Regions from separate parts of the Desulfosarcina sp. genome, predicted to be linked through region 1. Evidence: predicted binding sites of a transcription regulator. Region 1 holds the regulator's gene; each other region holds the start of a gene.
The links. Region 1 encodes sigma-54, which starts transcription at its own class of promoters, with help from an activator protein. Its sites were predicted from a motif close to TNTGGCACANTTTCTGCTNT; they were not measured.

Region 1 (4,194 bases):
CAGTTCATTCAAAATACCAATTTTGTCCTTGGATTGAAGATCGATGAGGATCGCTTCCTTGTCGAGCACATCTAATATTTTCATCGCTGTCTCACTGGATCCGGCAACTTCGCGCTGTTAGTATCGTTGGCAACCGAACGCTGTCTGGTGGCAGTCGAGAAACCGTGATACTCGCTTCCCTGGGTTCTTCATCGGTTCCATTTGCCCGCCTGACCGCTGTTTTTTTGTCGAAGGTAATCGTTTCCGCTACCCGGATGCTGTCAACCCATGCTATGCCCGCGGCTGGATCAGTCCGTAGTTTCCGTCTTTTTGCCGGTACAGGACGTTGACCGATTCCGTGCGGGCATTGGTGAACACCAGGAAATTGTCTTTTATCAGGTCCATCTGCATCACCGCCTCGTCAACGTCCATTGGCTTGAATTCGATATGGTGGACCCGTACCCGGGGTTGGTCACCGTCCACATCGCCTATCCGTTCGGATGTCATGGCTCCGGTTTTTTCCTTGGATCGGTATTTCCGACTTTTCTGTTTGCTCTTTTTTATCTGTCCCTCTAACTTGTCGAGCACCATATCGATGGCCGAATACATCTCCTCGGTCTCCTCCTTGCCGTTGATGATCAGCCGGTCTCCCATGATATTGATTTCAGCACTGTGGCGAAATTTTTCAATGGACAGGACCACATTGGCTTCGGCCGGGCCGTTGAAGTATTTTTCCATCCGGTTCAGTTTTTCGGTGACATATGATTTGAGGGCATCGGAGGGTTCGAGGTTCTTGAATCTGACGGATGTGTTCATGGTCGGTGCCTCCTTTTGGGAATGCCGGTCGGCAGAGGGCGGTCAACCGGTTTCAGATACGCCCTCCCGCCGGTTTTATTACAGGCGGGACGAGAAAACCGTGGCCTGCTTCCGGGCAAACCATCAGAACTCCTTTCGTTTGCTGGAGGACAGAATGCCCATCATCTCCCGGTATTTGGCCACCGTGCGACGGGCGATGTCGATATTGTCAGTTTTGAGCATTTCGGCCATCTTGCTGTCGCTGTAAGGTTTCTTCGGGTTTTCCCCTTCGATGATCTTTTTAATTTTGGCCTGCACGCTGGCCGAGGCGATGTCCTCGCCAAAAACCCGTTTGATGGAGCTGTTGAAAAAATATTTGAGCTCGTAGATCCCCTGGGGGGTGTGGGCATATTTATTGGTCGTCACCCGGCTGATGGTGGATTCGTGCATGCCGATATCTTCGGCCACATCCCTGAGCACCATGGGTTTTAAATGGGTCACGCCTTTTTCGAAGAAATCCCGCTGAAATTTCAGGATACTCTCCATTACCTTGTAAATGGTTTTCTGACGCTGGTGAATGCTGCGGATCAGCCAGGCCGCGGATCGCATCTTGTCGCGAATGTATTCCTTGGCATTTGCGCTGACCTCGTTTTTTTTAGTGATGGCCCGCTTGTAAAAAGGATTGACCCGAAGTTTGGGCATGCCGTCGTCGTTAAGGACGATGACAAATTCGCCCTCACTCTTGTGGACGTAGATATCCGGGATGATATAGTGGGGCGTCTCTTCGGTGAACTGTCTCCCCGGCTTGGGTTCAAGTGCGCGGATAACGTTGACCGCGGCAATGACCTCTTTCAGTTTGACCTTCAGGGCCTTGCAAATGGCTTTGTAATTCTTGTTTTCCAGATTTTTCAGGTGGTCGGAAATGATGTCTACCACCAGGCTGTTTTCCAGATCCAGATGCTGAGCCTGAAGCAGGAGGCACTCCCGCAGGTCCCTGGCACAAATGCCCACCGGATCGAAGGACTGCATGGTTTCCAGGACATCTTCCACCATTTCGATGGAAACGCCGCTTTGTTGAGACAGCTCTTCGACGGACAATTGCAGGTATCCGTCAGGGTTGAGGCTGCCGATAATCAGGCTGCCGACCTGCTTTTCGATATCGGTGGGAGACAGCATCAACAGCTGCCATAGCAGGTGATCGCTGAGTGACTCCTTGGATGAGACGAATGCCTCGTATTGGGGCGCTTCCCGGCTTTCAGATTCGAAATTGACCTTTCCCGGCGAGTTATACTCGTCGATGTAATTGCTCCAGTCGATTTCGTCATTGATCTTCTCGTCGATGGTTACTTCACGGGCTTCTTCTTCGGCGGCGGCAGGCGCCTCTTCGGGTTCGCTATCCTTGGATTTGTCGGGGGTCTCCTGGATCTCCTCTAAGGTGGGGTTCTCTTCCAGTTCCTGTCTGATCGTGTCCACCAGTTCAAGACGGGACAGCTGTAGCAGCTTGATCGCCATCTGGAGCTGCGGCGTCATGATGAGCTGCTGGGTCAGTTTGAGTTGTTGTCTGAGTTCAATTGCCATCTTAGAGTCTGAATTCGTCTCCCAAATAAATTCGTCTGGCGATGGTGCTGGAAGCAATCTGCTCGGGTGTTCCGGTTTCGATCACTTTGCCGTCGCTCAAAATAAATGCCGAATCACACGCCCCCAGCGTTTCCCGCACGTTGTGATCGGATATCAAGATACCGATGTTCCGGTTCTTCAAGTGGGCGATGATCTTTTTAATGTCGATCACCGCCAGCGGGTCGACGCCGGCAAAGGGCTCGTCCAGCAACATGAAGGCCGGGTCCGTAGCCAGGGCCCGCGTGATTTCCAGTCGGCGACGCTCGCCACCGGAAAGGACCGCCGCTCTTGATTCCGCCACGTGGTCGATGCCCAACTCATCCAGCAGGCGGTCGGTGCGGTCATGGCGCTGCTGGCGTGACAGGGGCAGGGTCTCCAGAATCGCCAGGATGTTCTGGCGGACGGTCAGTTTCCTGAAGATGGACGCCTCCTGGGGCAGGTATCCGACCCCTGTCCGTGCCCGGATATGCATGGGGTATTCGGTGATGTCCTTATCATCAAGAAAAACCTGGCCGCTGTCGGGCTTGATCAACCCCACGGTCATATAGAACGTGGTGGTCTTACCCGCACCGTTCGGTCCCAGCAGACCGATCACCTGTCCGCTTTCCACGTTCAGGCTGACCCGGTCCACCACTTTCCTGCCCCGGTAGACCTTGACCAGTTCACGAACAGACAAGGCCGCCATCAGCTGTTTCCCCCGGGGTGCATGTTCACGGGCTATTCCAATCCTGAGTCTTCCGGGAGGATGATGGCGTTGACGCGACCGCTGGATCCACCTTCGACGGTGAACCGTCCATCATCCCGGTAGAAGGTAATGGTTTCGCCGGTGACGGTATTGTCGCCGCTGGTCACCCGGGCTCCCGGACCGGTCAGGATCAGCATGCGCTGTGCTGTTATATATACTGCCTGCCGGGCGACGGCAAGCCTATTGTCGAATTTAATTTCCACATTTCCAGTGGCCACCAGCTTTTGCAGGGATTGCGCAGGTGAAGCGCTTCCACCTTCCGCGCCACCGGAAAAAAAAATCTTGAGGCTGTCCGCGTTGATCAGGGTCTCGCCCTGTTTGGCCCGCACATTTCCAATAAACTCGGCATTGTTGTTGGCTGTGTCGGATATGAAACGGTCTGCCGAGATTTGGATTTTCTTTGCCTCCGGATTGGCTGTTTCCGCAGCCCGGGGGGGCAGCGGGGACAACAGCACCAGGCAAAGCAGTATCGGCAGCACAACGCCGGTGGTGTGTCTAAAGCTGAAAATCTTCACTGATGGTTCCTTCCACACCGCCTTCGAAACGGGTGATACTGGTTTCCAGGTCCATGGTCATCGTATCGGCGCGCAGGGTGAACGACTCGCCGGAGAGGGTCACCGGTGTATCGGCGCGAAGCTCCCGTGCGGCCGGGTCGTAGTCGAGCGCGTCGGTTTGGAACCGGTAAAGGCGGGTGTTGGCCGACACCTGCCCCGAGACCTTCATGCGGCTGGAGTCCGTGTAAATCGTCCCCTGTTTGGCGGTCAGGTGCACGTGGTCCCCATCATCCATGAAAAACTCTACATCCGGACCGGCCAGCACCATGGTCTTCTCTTTTTCCAGAAGGGTTGCCGAGTCCGCTTCCAGCCGCCACTCCCGAACACCGTTTTTCATGGCGGTCTGGCGAATCCTGTTGAGCTGCATGTCCGCTTCATCCTTAACCAGGTCCAGCAGCATTTCCGGGCTGCGGGTCATCCGGCGATACCCGACAAAGACGACAGTCGTGCCGGCCAGCGCCAGTACGACGATACTCAGCAATACGCGCTGGATCAGGCGGCGAT
Region 2 (4,194 bases), on a different contig from region 1:
GCTTCAGTTTCGTCAGGATCAAGGAAGCGGCCTGGCTCACTTTTCTGGTGGCCATCGTCTCCCTGTTTTTCCTCTGGGGGCTTTTTTACCTGCTGTTCAACCGGACCGTCGTGTTGGAGTTGAAAGGCCTGCTGTCCACCTTTCGCAATATACCCGGTCCGACGAGCGGTGACGACGTGGTGCTGCCCCTGACAACCGGTGACGAGGTGGACCAGTTGAAACGGGCCTTCGAAATCGCCGCCCTCGAGCTTCAGCAAACCCACAACAACCTGAAAGCCTCTGAAAGCAAGTACCGGCTCATGTTCGAGACCAGCCAGGACACCATCATCATCATCGACGACCAGGAGCGGGTCAGGGATATCAATTCGGCGGGCATCGCCCTGTTCGGCTTCATGGACCGCGCCGAAGCCCTGTCCATGGAAACCTACTTCCAGATATTCTTCGACACGCGGGATGCTGCCAGGTTTTCCCGTGAGATCGAGGAGAAGGGGTTCGTCAACGGCCTGGAGGTGGAAATGGTGGACCGCCAAGGCAACAAGATGTCCATCATGGTCTCGGCAACCGCCAGACGGGGTATAAACGGCGCCGTTGCGGGCATCACCGCCATGCTCAGGGACGTCACCGAAATGCGACGGATGGACAAGTACCTGGCCCAGACGGAAAAACTGGCCTCCATCGGCCAGTTGGCCTCCGGCGTGGCCCACGAGATCAACAACCCGCTGGGCGTCATCCAGTGCTATGCCAACCTGATCGCCAGGTCGCAGCCACCGGACCCCCAGATCCTTGCCGACGTGGGAATCATCCGCAAGCACACCGACCAGTGTCGTGAGGTGGTCGAAGCGCTGCTCAACTTTTCCCGGGCCGCCGAGCCCCGCATGAATAAAACCGACATCAACGCCTGCATCGAAGAGGTGGTCAGTGTGCTGGATCTTCAACTTCAAAAGGACAAGTTCACCATCGAACGGCAATTCGATGCGACACTGCCCCGGATAACGGTGGACGGCAACAAGATCAAACAGGTATTGATGAACCTGCTGATCAACGCCAGTCAGGCCATGCCGGATGGCGGCCGGATTACCATAAAAACAGGACTGGTAAAAGACGGCAAGCAACTGGCGATCGCCATATCGGATACCGGACAGGGCGTCTCCAAGGAAAACATCTCCAAGATTTTCGATCCCTTCTTCACCACCAAAGGGCCGGAAAAAGGCACCGGACTTGGGCTTTCGGTAAGCTACGGCATCGTCCAGCAACACAAAGGAAGCATCACGGTGGATTCCGACCACGGAAAAGGAACCACGTTCAAAATCCTGCTTCCCGCCGATCAACCATGAAGGCAGGGATGGTCGCTTTCGACCGCATAAACATCTGCAGCCTTCGTGCAGCACTGCCGCCTGAAGGCTGCAGGCGCTCCAAACAGCAGGGCGAATATATATATTCATCTGTTTTTTATGTATTTTTAAATATATCTACCATGCAACTTCATCTGTAATTGCCAGCATTGCTAAAAACGGATGCCGCCTGAAGGTGGCATCCCGCCGCCAATCCACGCCGCTGATACTCAACATAGAACCTTGTTATTATTATATTTTTTCAATATACCACAAAATGGCACTCATATTGCTTTTTTATGATGCTTAAACGTCAGCGTGATGCTGCGGCCCGATCGCCTGAAATTTAAACCGGGACCCGGGGTCCCTTGATCCAACATATCTCTAATCACCAAAGGAGGAGTTAGATGGCAGCGAACTCAGACAGCCAGGTCGTCAAAGACGTCGGCAAATGGGAGTGGTCGGAACTGTGGAAGAAGGAAGACTGGTGGGCTATCTGGCTTGGCTTTTTCATTCTCCTGGCCGGGGCTGTGCTCTATTTTCCCCACGCCGGAGCGGTGAAATCCAAACTGATGGACATCGAGGCCAAGTATGCCCAGCAGGCCCAGCGCACCGACAAGTTCAAGACCATTGCCTGGTATCAGATGTACGATGCTAAAAAAGGGGTCAAGGCCAATTCGATTCCGGCCGGCAAATGGATGTCCACCTTCTCGAAAAAGACCCACGGCTGGAGCACCAACCCCATGGACGCCTTTTTCATGAGCAAGGAAAAGGCCGATGCCAAAAAGGCCAAGGCCGTTGCCAAGTATGACAAGGCCAAAGTTCCCGAAAGCGAGGCGCTGGCCCTGGCCACGGCCGCCGAGGCCGCCGCCGAGGCTGCCGGCTTCAGTGACCCCGCCCTTAATGCCGAGGCCAAAGCCTCTATCGCCAAATGGCGCAACGCCCATCTGGCGGCCAGCAAAGCCAAAGGCAAAACCAAGGTCAGCCCTTACAACCAGATCGGCTGGCTCGCTTTCCTGTGCGTCAGTTTCGCGGTCTTCTTCGGCATCGGCATGAAGGCCATGGGCAAGGATTTCGGCAAGTTCGTGATCGGCTTCATCTTCGTCTTCCTGATCGCCGTGCTCGCCTACCTAGCCAGCAGCCAGGCCACCATGAAGCAATACGGCATCGGATACGCCGCCTGGGCCATCTTCTTCGGCATGCTCATCTCCAACACCGTGGGAACCCCCAAGTGGGCCATGCCGGCCGTGCAGACCGAGTACTACATCAAGACCGGCCTGGTGCTTCTGGGTGCCAGCATCCTATTTGAAAAAATCATCACCATCGGCACCGCCGGCATCTTCGTGGCCTGGGTGGTCACCCCCACCGTCTGGCTGCTCACCTACTGGTTCGGCCAGAAGGTCATCAAGATCCCCTCGAAGCGCCTCAACGCCACCATCTGTTCGGACATGTCGGTGTGCGGCGTCTCCGCAGCCATCGCCACGGCGGCGGCCTGTAAGGCCAAAAAGGAGGAACTGACCCTCGCCGTCGGCCTCTCCCTGGTCTTCACCTCGATCATGATGATCGTCATGCCGGCGGTGATCAAGGCCACCTTCCCGGTCGACAAGCAGCTGATCCTGGGCGGCGCCTGGATGGGCGGCACCATCGACGCCACCGGCGCCGTGGCTGCGGCCGGTGCCTTCCTCGGTGAAAAGGCCCTGTACGTGGCCGCCACGATCAAGATGATCCAGAACGTGCTCATCGGCGTCATCGCCTTTTTCGTGGCCCTGTACTTCACCACCCGCGTGGAAACCGCCGAAACGGGACAGAAAGTCGGCGCCATCGAGATCTGGTACCGCTTTCCCAAGTTCGTCCTCGGCTTCATCGGCGCTTCGATCATCTTCTCTTTGGTCTACACTTCCTTCAACAGCCAGGTGGACGGTATGGGACCGGCCATGATCGACCAGGGCGTTGTCAAGGGCATGGGCGACCTGTTCCGCGGATGGTTCTTCTGCCTCTCCTTCGTCAGCATCGGCCTGGCCACCAACTTCCGTGAGCTGAAAGAACACCTGGTCGGCGGCAAGCCCTTTATCCTCTACGTGGTGGGACAGTCCTTCAACCTGATACTGACCCTGGTGATGGCTTACATCATGTTCTACGTGGTCTTCCCCGAGTTGACCGCCACCATCTAAACGATATATGGTGAAAGTATACTGCCCCTGGCGGCACTTGCCGCCGGGGGCATTCATCGATGCGGACTACCGAAAGGAAGACGATTCCGATGGAATCAGCGACAGCGACCGACAACCGGCCCATGCCCCGCGCCAAGGCCTGGGGTATCCTGGGGATCACCTTTTTATCGCTCTGGCTGTTCGCCGTGGTGGTAGGCCCCTGGCTTCAGCACTACATCTACAGCATGGACGAGATCGTTCAGGTCATCGATGAAAACGACATCGACTCCGGGGCGTATTTCTACACGGAAATCGAAGGGGCCTATACCGGGGAGAAGTACCTGCGGCAATCCCTTGAAACGGGTGCACCGGACGCGTTCGGCCTGACATGGCCGTTTATCTCGGGCATCGTCTCCTGTCTCGTCCTGCTGTGCATCGGTTTCCGATACCTGCCCGAGTGAGCCGCATGACCGACGCACTGACCCTGACCCACAAACGGGATCTGATCCTGGCAGACGAAAAGCGGTTTGCCGCCCAGGTTTCCAACCGGGTGATCGACAAGCCCAGACTGGATGTCTGGATGATCCTCATCCCCGTGTTCTTCATTTTTTATTTCTGGCAGTTGAAACGGTACGCCAAAGGCCGCAAGACCTTTGCCGCAAATTTTTTGATCACGCGGCAACGGGCGCTCGACGAAGCCCTGCGGTCCGCCG
Region 3 (4,194 bases), on a different contig from region 1:
TGACTATATAATTACATTAATGTATTTTATATGCGATAAATTACTAATAATGTATTTTATATTTGTGCAATATTGCAGAAATGTCCTTTAGAAACCGGCTCAACCACCGGTGGTAAATGGTTATTTTAGACATGATTACAATTATTTATGAATCAATACGGAACTAATGGCACAGCGATTGCTCAATCGTCATTTAAACAACACTCAATCGCCCGGAGCGCTCAACCTTCATCAATTCAACAGGAGAAGTCATCAATGAAAAAAATCGAGTCGATCATCAAGCCCTTCAAACTGGATGATGTGAAAGACGCCTTGAACCGCATCGGCGTGTCAGGCATGACCGTAAGCGAAGTCAAAGGGTTCGGGCGTCAGCGCGGCCACAAGGAAATCTATCGCGGGGCCGAATATCAGACCGACTTTATCCCCAAAGTCAAAATTGACCTGATTGTGGATTCCAACATGGTGGACAAAGTGGTTTCCACCATCACGGAGGTAGCCAATACCGGCAGTGTGGGAGACGGCAAGATCTTCGTCATGCCCATCGAAGGGGCCTACCGCATCCGCACCGGCGAGTCTGGCAAGGATGCGATTTAAGATCTTCAGCAACTTATCATGGTTACTACTTATACTTTACAAGGAGAGAAAAATGAAATTGAAAGCATTTATCCTGCTGATACTGGCTGCCTTGATGATTGCCCCCGTTGCCTTGGCCGCCGATCCAGAGCCCACCGTTTTGACCAACAAGGAAGCCATTGATCTGGTTCAGACCCACGCCAACTACTTGTGGACGCTGGTGGCGGCCGCCCTGGTGTTTTTCATGCAGGCCGGTTTTGCCATGGTTGAGGCGGGTTTCACCCGGGCCAAGAATTCGATCAACATCATGATGAAAAATCTCATGGATTTTTCCATTGGGTCCATCGCCTTCTGGGCCATCGGTTTCGGGCTCATGTTCGGTGCGACCTCTACCGGCTGGTTCGGCACAACGGGCTTTTTCCTCAGTGACTTTACACCCGACGGGGATCCATGGGTGCTGGCCTTCTGGATGTTTCAGGTGGTGTTTGCCGCCACTGCCGCCACCATCGTTTCCGGCGCCATGGCCGAGCGGACCAAATTCACCGGGTACATCCTTTATTCCATTTTCGTTTCCGGCCTGATCTATCCCGTATTCGGTTCCTGGGCCTGGGGCAGCCTGCTCAATGGCAGCGGCTGGCTGGAGGGTTTCGGCTTCATCGATTTTGCCGGCTCCACGGTGGTTCATTCGGTCGGCGGTTGGGCAGCCCTGGCCGGCGCTATCGTTCTCGGCCCCCGTCTGGGCAAGTACACCAAAGATGGTAAAATCAAACCGATCATGGGCCATAACATCCCACTGGCGGCTTTGGGCGTGTTCATCCTGTGGTTAGGGTGGTTCGGGTTCAACCCCGGATCGACCACAACAGCGGACACCAGCATCGCCATGATTTTTGTCAACACCAACCTGGCCGCCGCTGCCGGTGCCGTCCTGGCCATGATCGTCTCCTGGATGAAATTTGGCAAACCAGAGGTGGGTATGAGCCTCAACGGCGCCCTGGCCGGCCTGGTGGGCATCACCGCCGGCTGCGCCAATGTGTCGCCCTCCAGTGCCATCATTATCGGGGCCGCCGCCGGTATCATCGTGGTCTTTTCGGTCATGTTCTTTGACAAAATCAAGGTGGACGATCCTGTCGGAGCCGTCTCCGTTCACGGTGTCTGCGGCGCTTGGGGTACCCTGGCCGCCGGCATCTTCAACATCGAAGGGACATCCGCCGGCATCATTGGGGTACAACTATTGGGTATCGCCGCCTGTTTTCTCTGGACCTTCCCTGCGGCCCTGGTGATGTTCAAACTGATCGACAAGACCATCGGCCTGCGGGTTTCTCCGGAAGAAGAACTGGAAGGGTTGGATTATGCCGAGCATGGTGGTATTGCCTATCCGGACTTCGGTGTTTCCACACACGGCGGTATCTCATCCATTTCCGGGCCGCCCTCATCCGGGTTGCCCAGCTATGCCGCGTCCACAAGCCCGGCAACCCAATCTTCTTAATCGAAACGCTTACAAAATCGTCTTGAAAGACCGTTAATCTCTGCTCCTCCCCTGAATGCACCTTGAAGCGGCTGGTCCCGCGGCTTCAAGGTGCATTTTCGGTTAGGATTGCCCATTTGGCGCAAATTTCCGTTTTCACTATTGCAATCCCAATTTTGTAATTTTTTTGAAATTATTATTACATTTTTGAAATGCTACCGTGAATTTGCGCATCCAGACATGCAATTTTAACCTACCATTATCATTTGATTAATAACGATCCATGCCAACTGGCACGCGGGTTGCTCTACTCATTCCCTGTCATAAAATCATCAAGGATATGGATGTGACCAATACGGCCCCCCACAACCTTTACGCCGATGTCTCCCTGGCCCTGAAAAATGGGCGGGCACAGCTCATCGATAAACTCCTGGCGGGAAAAGCGCCTGATTTTTTGGATGACAATGCCCGGCTCATCGACGACTATTTTCGTCAACGTTACGAAAAAAGCACCGTGGGGCCCCAGATGGATATTGCCAAAAACCCTTATGCGGTGGTGGCTTTAGGAGGGTACGGCCGGGCGGAGCAATGCGTTTACTCTGACGTGGACCTGCTGTTCCTGTTCGAAAAGAAGGTTCCCCGGGTGGCCGAGGATCTGGTGCGTGAAATCGTCTACCCGTTGTGGGACATGGGGCTTGATGTGGGGCATGCCACGCGTTCCATCAAAGAGTGCGTCACCCTGGCACGCAAAGATTTCGAAGTGCTGACCTCAATCCTGGATGCCCGTTTCATCTGCGGCATGTCACCGCTGTTCATGAAGTTAATGGACCAGATCCGTGCCAAATTCATCAATCTCAAACCCGACACGATCATCTCCTGGCTGGTGGAGACCAACCGGGAACGTCACCGACGTTTCGGCGACTCGTCCTACTTGCTGGAACCCAACTTCAAAGAGGGGCAGGGGGGACTGCGTGACTACCACACTATGCTGTGGATCGCCAAGATCAAGTCCGGCATCAAACAACGCCGTGATCTCGAGTACTATGGCTATTTTTCCCATGATGATTTCACACGCCTGTCCGACGCCCTTGCCTTCATCTGGAACGTCAGAAACCGGTTTCACCTGATGATGAATCGAAAGTGCGATCAAATTCATCTGGAGCAGCAGCGAAAGCTGGCGGAAGTGATGGGTGTAAAGGCGGTCAACGGCCACCTGCCGGTGGAGCACCTGTTGGGCGAACTTCATGGTCATATGGAGTATGTGAAGCAGCAGCACGAAATGTTCCTGTACGAGATGGAACAGAAAAAGCGTCTCAAAAGAAAGAACAAAGGGCTGAAGACCACCCAGATCAAGGGACTTAAATTCAATCGGGGAATGCTCAATTTCATTTCACCGGAAAAGATTCTCAACAATCCGCGCCTGTTGATCGATATTTTTACAGAGAGCGCCGCTCAGCGGGCACCACTGAACAGCGAAGCCAAAAGGCTGGTGAAAGATTTTTCGCACCTGGTAGACGATGCGTTCAGACGCGATCCAACCGTGGTTCAGCAGTTCGAACGGATCCTGATCCGCTCCCACCGGGCCTTCGAGGTGCTCAACCAGATGCTGTACACGGGTTTTTTGGTCCGCTTCATTCCTGAGTTCAAATCGGTGGTCAACCGGATCCAGTTCGACCAGTATCACCTTTACCCGGTAGCCAGGCACCTGCTTTACACCGTAAAAATTTTGCGTGGCTTCGATACGGATGCAGGAGCTGAGGCCGACCCTCTCGCCCACAACTTATATAAAGAATTGAAAAAAAAGAAGGTCCTGTTGTGGGCCGCCTTGCTCCACGACATCGGCAAGGGAGAGCCCAAAAGCGGCCACTCCGAGCGCGGCGCCGTCCTGGTTGAAAAAATCCTCCTTGAGAAAGGCGCGGGCCCGGTGGATGCCAAAACGGTTGCCTTTCTCGTCGAGCATCATCTGCTGCTCGTTCTGACGGCCACACGAAGAGACGTCAACGACGAAGAGACAGCCATCACCATGGCGCGGGTCATCAAAAAGGTGGAAGTGCTGAAGATGCTCTACCTGCTCACCGTTGCCGACTCCATGGCCACCGGACCCAAAGCCTGGAACGACTGGACCTCGTCTTTGCTCAGGAATCTGTTTCTAAAGG
Region 4 (4,194 bases), on a different contig from region 1:
GACGCCGCAGCACCGAAAGCAACGCCGACCGCCAGCCCCTCCGGAATGTTGTGCAGCGTGATAGCCGTTACCAGCAGCGTCGACCGCTGCCAGGAGGTCTTCGGCCCCTCGGCTTCGCTGGTGGGAAGCCCCAGATGCAGGTGAGGCAGCAGCATGTCCACCAGTCGCATGAACAGGGCGCCGCCCAGAAAACCGACGGCTGCCGGCAGCCACGGGATCATGCCGGCCTCCCCGGCCATCTCGATGGCCGGGGCCAGCAGGGACCAATAGCTGGCGGCAATCATCACACCGCCGGCAAACCCCAGGGAGGTGTCCATCAGCAGCGGACTGACCCGTTTGGTGAACACGACGATAGCGGCGCCTAAAGACGTTACTCCCCAGGTAAACAAGGTGGCCAGCAGGGCCTGGGTCATGGGGTTGAACGGAGAAATATAATCACGCATCTCACCCCTCCGAAACGCGGGCCGTCCGTCCGGAAGGCATCCATTTCAGTATGGCCGAAGGCACACGGCAGCAGTCTACGATAAGGCGCCTTGCCATCAATCTCCCAACTGGGCCATGTGATCGTCGTAAAGGGTTTCGAACGTCTGTTTATGCTTGGCCTCTTCCTGGGCCAGCATTTTGAAAAGCTTGATGCAGTCCGCATCGTCGGTTTTGGTGGCCAGTGCGTTGTATAGTCGCAGGGCTTTTTCCTCGCGCTTCATGGCCAGCCGGAGAATTTCGGCAAAATCCATTCCCGGCTCGTACTTCATGTCCACGATGTAATCGCTACGTTTGATATCCGGAATCCACACGTAGTCATACTCCACCACGGACCGATTGCCCTTCTTGAACTCCTCTAAAAGGATTTGGTGCTTTCTCTCCTCCTCGACGAACTCGGCCAGGGTCTGTTTGGATGCCGGAAAGGTTTCCCTGTCGACCAGTTTCTGGTAAAAACTGACCGCCTGTATTTCCCTTTCAATGGCGAAATCGAGGATCTCTTCGAAGGAATTGAAATTCATGTTACCCCCCCTGATTCAGAAAATGATAATCGATGGAACGGAACTAAATATACGGTTACTATCTTTTGCTTGCGGAAAAGCCGGTTCGCAATTAAATCTGTGGATGCGCACGAACATACTAAAAAAGCAACTAACATGCCATTGGTTTTTTTGGTACCGGATCCGACTGACTCCGCTGAACAGTGGTCTTTAAATAAATTGTAACAATTCAGTGCCAACAGCACTCTATAGCCCATAACGACCAATTATCAAACCCGCTTCAGGAGGTGTTAAATGAACATTGACCGAATGATTCTCGCCTTTGCCGGATCCATGATCCTGATTTCCCTGCTTCTGTCTCAGGTTCACAGCATCTACTGGCTGTGGTTCACCGCTTTTGTCGGTGCCAACCTGCTGCAGTCCAGCTTCACCGGATTCTGTCCGCTGGCGAAAATTCTCAAACCGTTGGGACTCAAACCGGGCAGCGCCTTCGATTGACATCCAAAGCGACCTGAAAAAGATCGTCCGCCCAATCGAGGCCTCTGGATTCATGGTCGATGTTTTCCGGGCCAGCGGGCAGTATATGCAGATGCAACCATGCAAAAAGACCGGTGCCCATAAAAGAACACCGGTCTCAGAAGCCTGCACCGGTTGCCAACGGCCAAGCAGAATGATGGGAAACGCTTGCGTTTGGCTAGCCAGAACTAAGTTCGGCGCAATGGGGTCGTTTAGATCCCACAGAAATCCCGCCTACGGTCAATGATGAGTCGTCCTTCCTGAACTCCTTACGTCTTCAACACCCCTTGTCAATGCACATCGAGCTTTTGCTTGAGCCAGGACTTGACCTCACCCTCAATCGCCCATACGCCTTTATGCCTGCCCTGGGAATGCAGGTAACGTTTTTTAAGGTCTCCGGGCATCTTTATCTTTGCCAGTTCCACCGCTTCGTCACTATTCCTGCGGATAAAGTAGATCACCGGTTCATCTTTCCAGGTATTGACCACGAAATAGTGGGATACATCATCCTTCGAACGGATCACGTAATTTCCACGGGCCCAGTTGTTGCCCCATTCCAGATAAAGGCGAACGGCCTCCTCCGGGGTCATTTCCCAGTCGATGGAATTAACCAATTCCGGGTTACGTTTGATTTCCTCAAGATTCATCATGTCGGCACTCCTGAAGGTTTATTGCTCCGGCGTCCGGCCGGTTGGATTAACGGTTGTTATTCTGAATCTGTTCGGCTAGAATAGAGCCAAAAACATGCCAAAACCGCCCACAGGCTGAATTGATCGTAGCTAAATAAAAATATTTTAGATTATCGCATAGTTAATGACCATCCAGCACTGTGCTGAACGTGGCATCGTTGGAAAACGCCTGGCGTCATTGACAGCTTTGATGTTCGCACGCCTTAAAACGATACACTATTGTCCCAATAAAAAATAATACATGAAACAGATTCTTCAAGACACTGACAGGTATTACGTTATTGGCATTTAATCATAACCCGTCAGCCACAAAAACTTGCATTTTGCGCAAAATGGCACATGTTATTGGGCAAATTATTTCAAACCAGCTCACACTGCCAGGTATGGGCTGGTGAGAAGAGACAAAAGCCGAAAGGCAGTCGTTGACTGCCACCAGACATCACCCGTTCGATGCATTGAGTTTTTCATTCTTCCATGGACGCTTGTAATTACCTTATTCCGGACGGCAGTTCCCGACCGAGTTGGAAGAGACTCGCCTTCGACTGGTTTCGGGTGCTGGCCACCGCCGGCCTGCTGCTCTGGTTCGTCTATGCAGGTGGTGCGGGGCTGGGGTACAACTGGCAGTGGTACCGGGTACCCCGGTATCTGTATAGCTTCGCGGAAGGCCATTTTCTGGCCGGCCCCCTGCTCGAGGGGTTAGTGGTGACGCTCAGGGTGTCGGCCGTCTCGCTGGTGCTCTCCAGCCTGCTGGGCCTGATTACGGCGGTCTGCCGTCTATCCGGGTCTTTTGCCGCACGAGCCATCGCCAGGGGCTACCTGGAGCTGATCCGCAATACCCCCTTGCTGGTGCAGCTGTTTTTCATCTACTTCGTTTTTTCACCCATGGTGGATCTGAGCCGTTTTGCATCGGCGGTCCTGGCATTGAGCCTGTTCGAAGGCGCATATGCCTCGGAAATTATCCGCGCCGGCATCCTGGCCGTTCCCCAAGGCCAATGGGAAGCGTCCAAAAGCATTGGACTGGGCCGGTACCGCACTTACCGGCATGTGGTACTGCCCCAGGCCCTTCGGCACATGACCCCGCCGCTGGTGAGCCAGGCCGTCTCCTTGATCAAAGACTCGGCCCTGGTGAGCACCATCGCCATTTACGACCTGACCATGAAGGGCCAGGAGATCATTGCCGAGACGTACCTGGTCTTTGAGCTGTGGTTTACCATCGCGGCCATCTACTTGATGTTGACCCTGTCCTTGTCGCTGGCCACCCAGGCCATGGAAAAACGGCTGGCCCTGGCAGGTTGAGAGGGTTCGGTGTGACCCTGAATATCATTTTAATCAAAGAAAGGAGACTATTCATGAGAATCGTGACACGTATGACCCGTATGATCATACTGGCCATCCTGGTTGTCGCCCTGACCGGCATACCTGGCGCGATGGCCGCCGACAGCCAGGACAGTGTCGTGGAGCAGGTCATCCAGCGCGGGGCGCTGCGGGTGGGCATGTCCACTTTCGTGCCCTGGGCCATGAAAGACAAAACCGGCAAACTGATCGGTTTCGAAATCGACGTGGCCACCCGCCTCGCCGAAGACATGGGCGTCAAGGTCGAATTCGTTCCCACCAAATGGTCCGGTATCATCCCGGCGCTGCTCACCGGTAAATTCGACGTCATTATCGGCGGCATGGGCATTCTGCCCAGCCGCAACCTGAAAGTCAATTTCACCGACCCCTATGATTTTACGGGCATGTCCATGGTTGCCAGCAAGAAGATGGCCGCCGGCATGACGGGCATCGAGGCATTCAACAAACCCGGTATCGTTATTGCGGCCCGCCTGGGCTCCACCGCGGTCACCGCCACCAAAAAATACCTGCCCAACGCGGAAATCCGCATGTTCGACGACGAGGCCCAGGCTTACCAGGAAGTGATCAACGGACGCGTACATGCCGTGGTCGGTTCGGCCCCCACACCCGCCTTCCAGGCCATCAAGTACCCGGACAAGCTCTTTCTGCCCATTGAC

Region 2: the regulator sigma-54 is predicted to act here: its motif matches at 1,608-1,627, upstream of ACZCED_RS13700 (YeiH family protein).
Region 3: the regulator sigma-54 is predicted to act here: its motif matches at 2,328-2,347, upstream of glnD ([protein-PII] uridylyltransferase).
Region 4: the regulator sigma-54 is predicted to act here: its motif matches at 2,229-2,248, upstream of ACZCED_RS14150 (DVU0772 family protein).

The regions. Positions count from the first base shown of each region.
Region 1 is NZ_JBUOIV010000018.1:65,874-70,067, reverse strand. It holds gene ACZCED_RS10925 (PTS sugar transporter subunit IIA) at 1-84, opposite strand, end outside; gene hpf (ribosome hibernation-promoting factor, HPF/YfiA family) at 271-795, opposite strand; gene rpoN (RNA polymerase factor sigma-54) at 919-2,352, opposite strand; gene lptB (LPS export ABC transporter ATP-binding protein) at 2,354-3,076, opposite strand; gene lptA (lipopolysaccharide transport periplasmic protein LptA) at 3,109-3,651, opposite strand; gene lptC (LPS export ABC transporter periplasmic protein LptC) at 3,632-4,194, opposite strand, start outside.
Region 2 is NZ_JBUOIV010000026.1:47,498-51,691, reverse strand. It holds gene ACZCED_RS13705 (c-type heme family protein) at 1-1,334, shown strand, start outside; gene ACZCED_RS13700 (YeiH family protein) at 1,739-3,502, shown strand; gene ACZCED_RS13695 (hypothetical protein) at 3,592-3,942, shown strand; gene ACZCED_RS13690 (NF038143 family protein) at 3,948-4,194, shown strand, end outside.
Region 3 is NZ_JBUOIV010000003.1:118,946-123,139, reverse strand. It holds gene ACZCED_RS02660 (P-II family nitrogen regulator) at 256-594, shown strand; gene ACZCED_RS02655 (ammonium transporter) at 647-2,059, shown strand; gene glnD ([protein-PII] uridylyltransferase) at 2,385-4,194, shown strand, end outside.
Region 4 is NZ_JBUOIV010000028.1:15,937-20,130, reverse strand. It holds gene ACZCED_RS14165 (ZIP family metal transporter) at 1-443, opposite strand, end outside; gene ACZCED_RS14160 (ferritin-like domain-containing protein) at 540-1,001, opposite strand; gene ACZCED_RS14155 (YgaP family membrane protein) at 1,275-1,478, shown strand; gene ACZCED_RS14150 (DVU0772 family protein) at 1,787-2,146, opposite strand; gene ACZCED_RS14145 (amino acid ABC transporter permease) at 2,660-3,481, shown strand; gene ACZCED_RS14140 (transporter substrate-binding domain-containing protein) at 3,535-4,194, shown strand, end outside.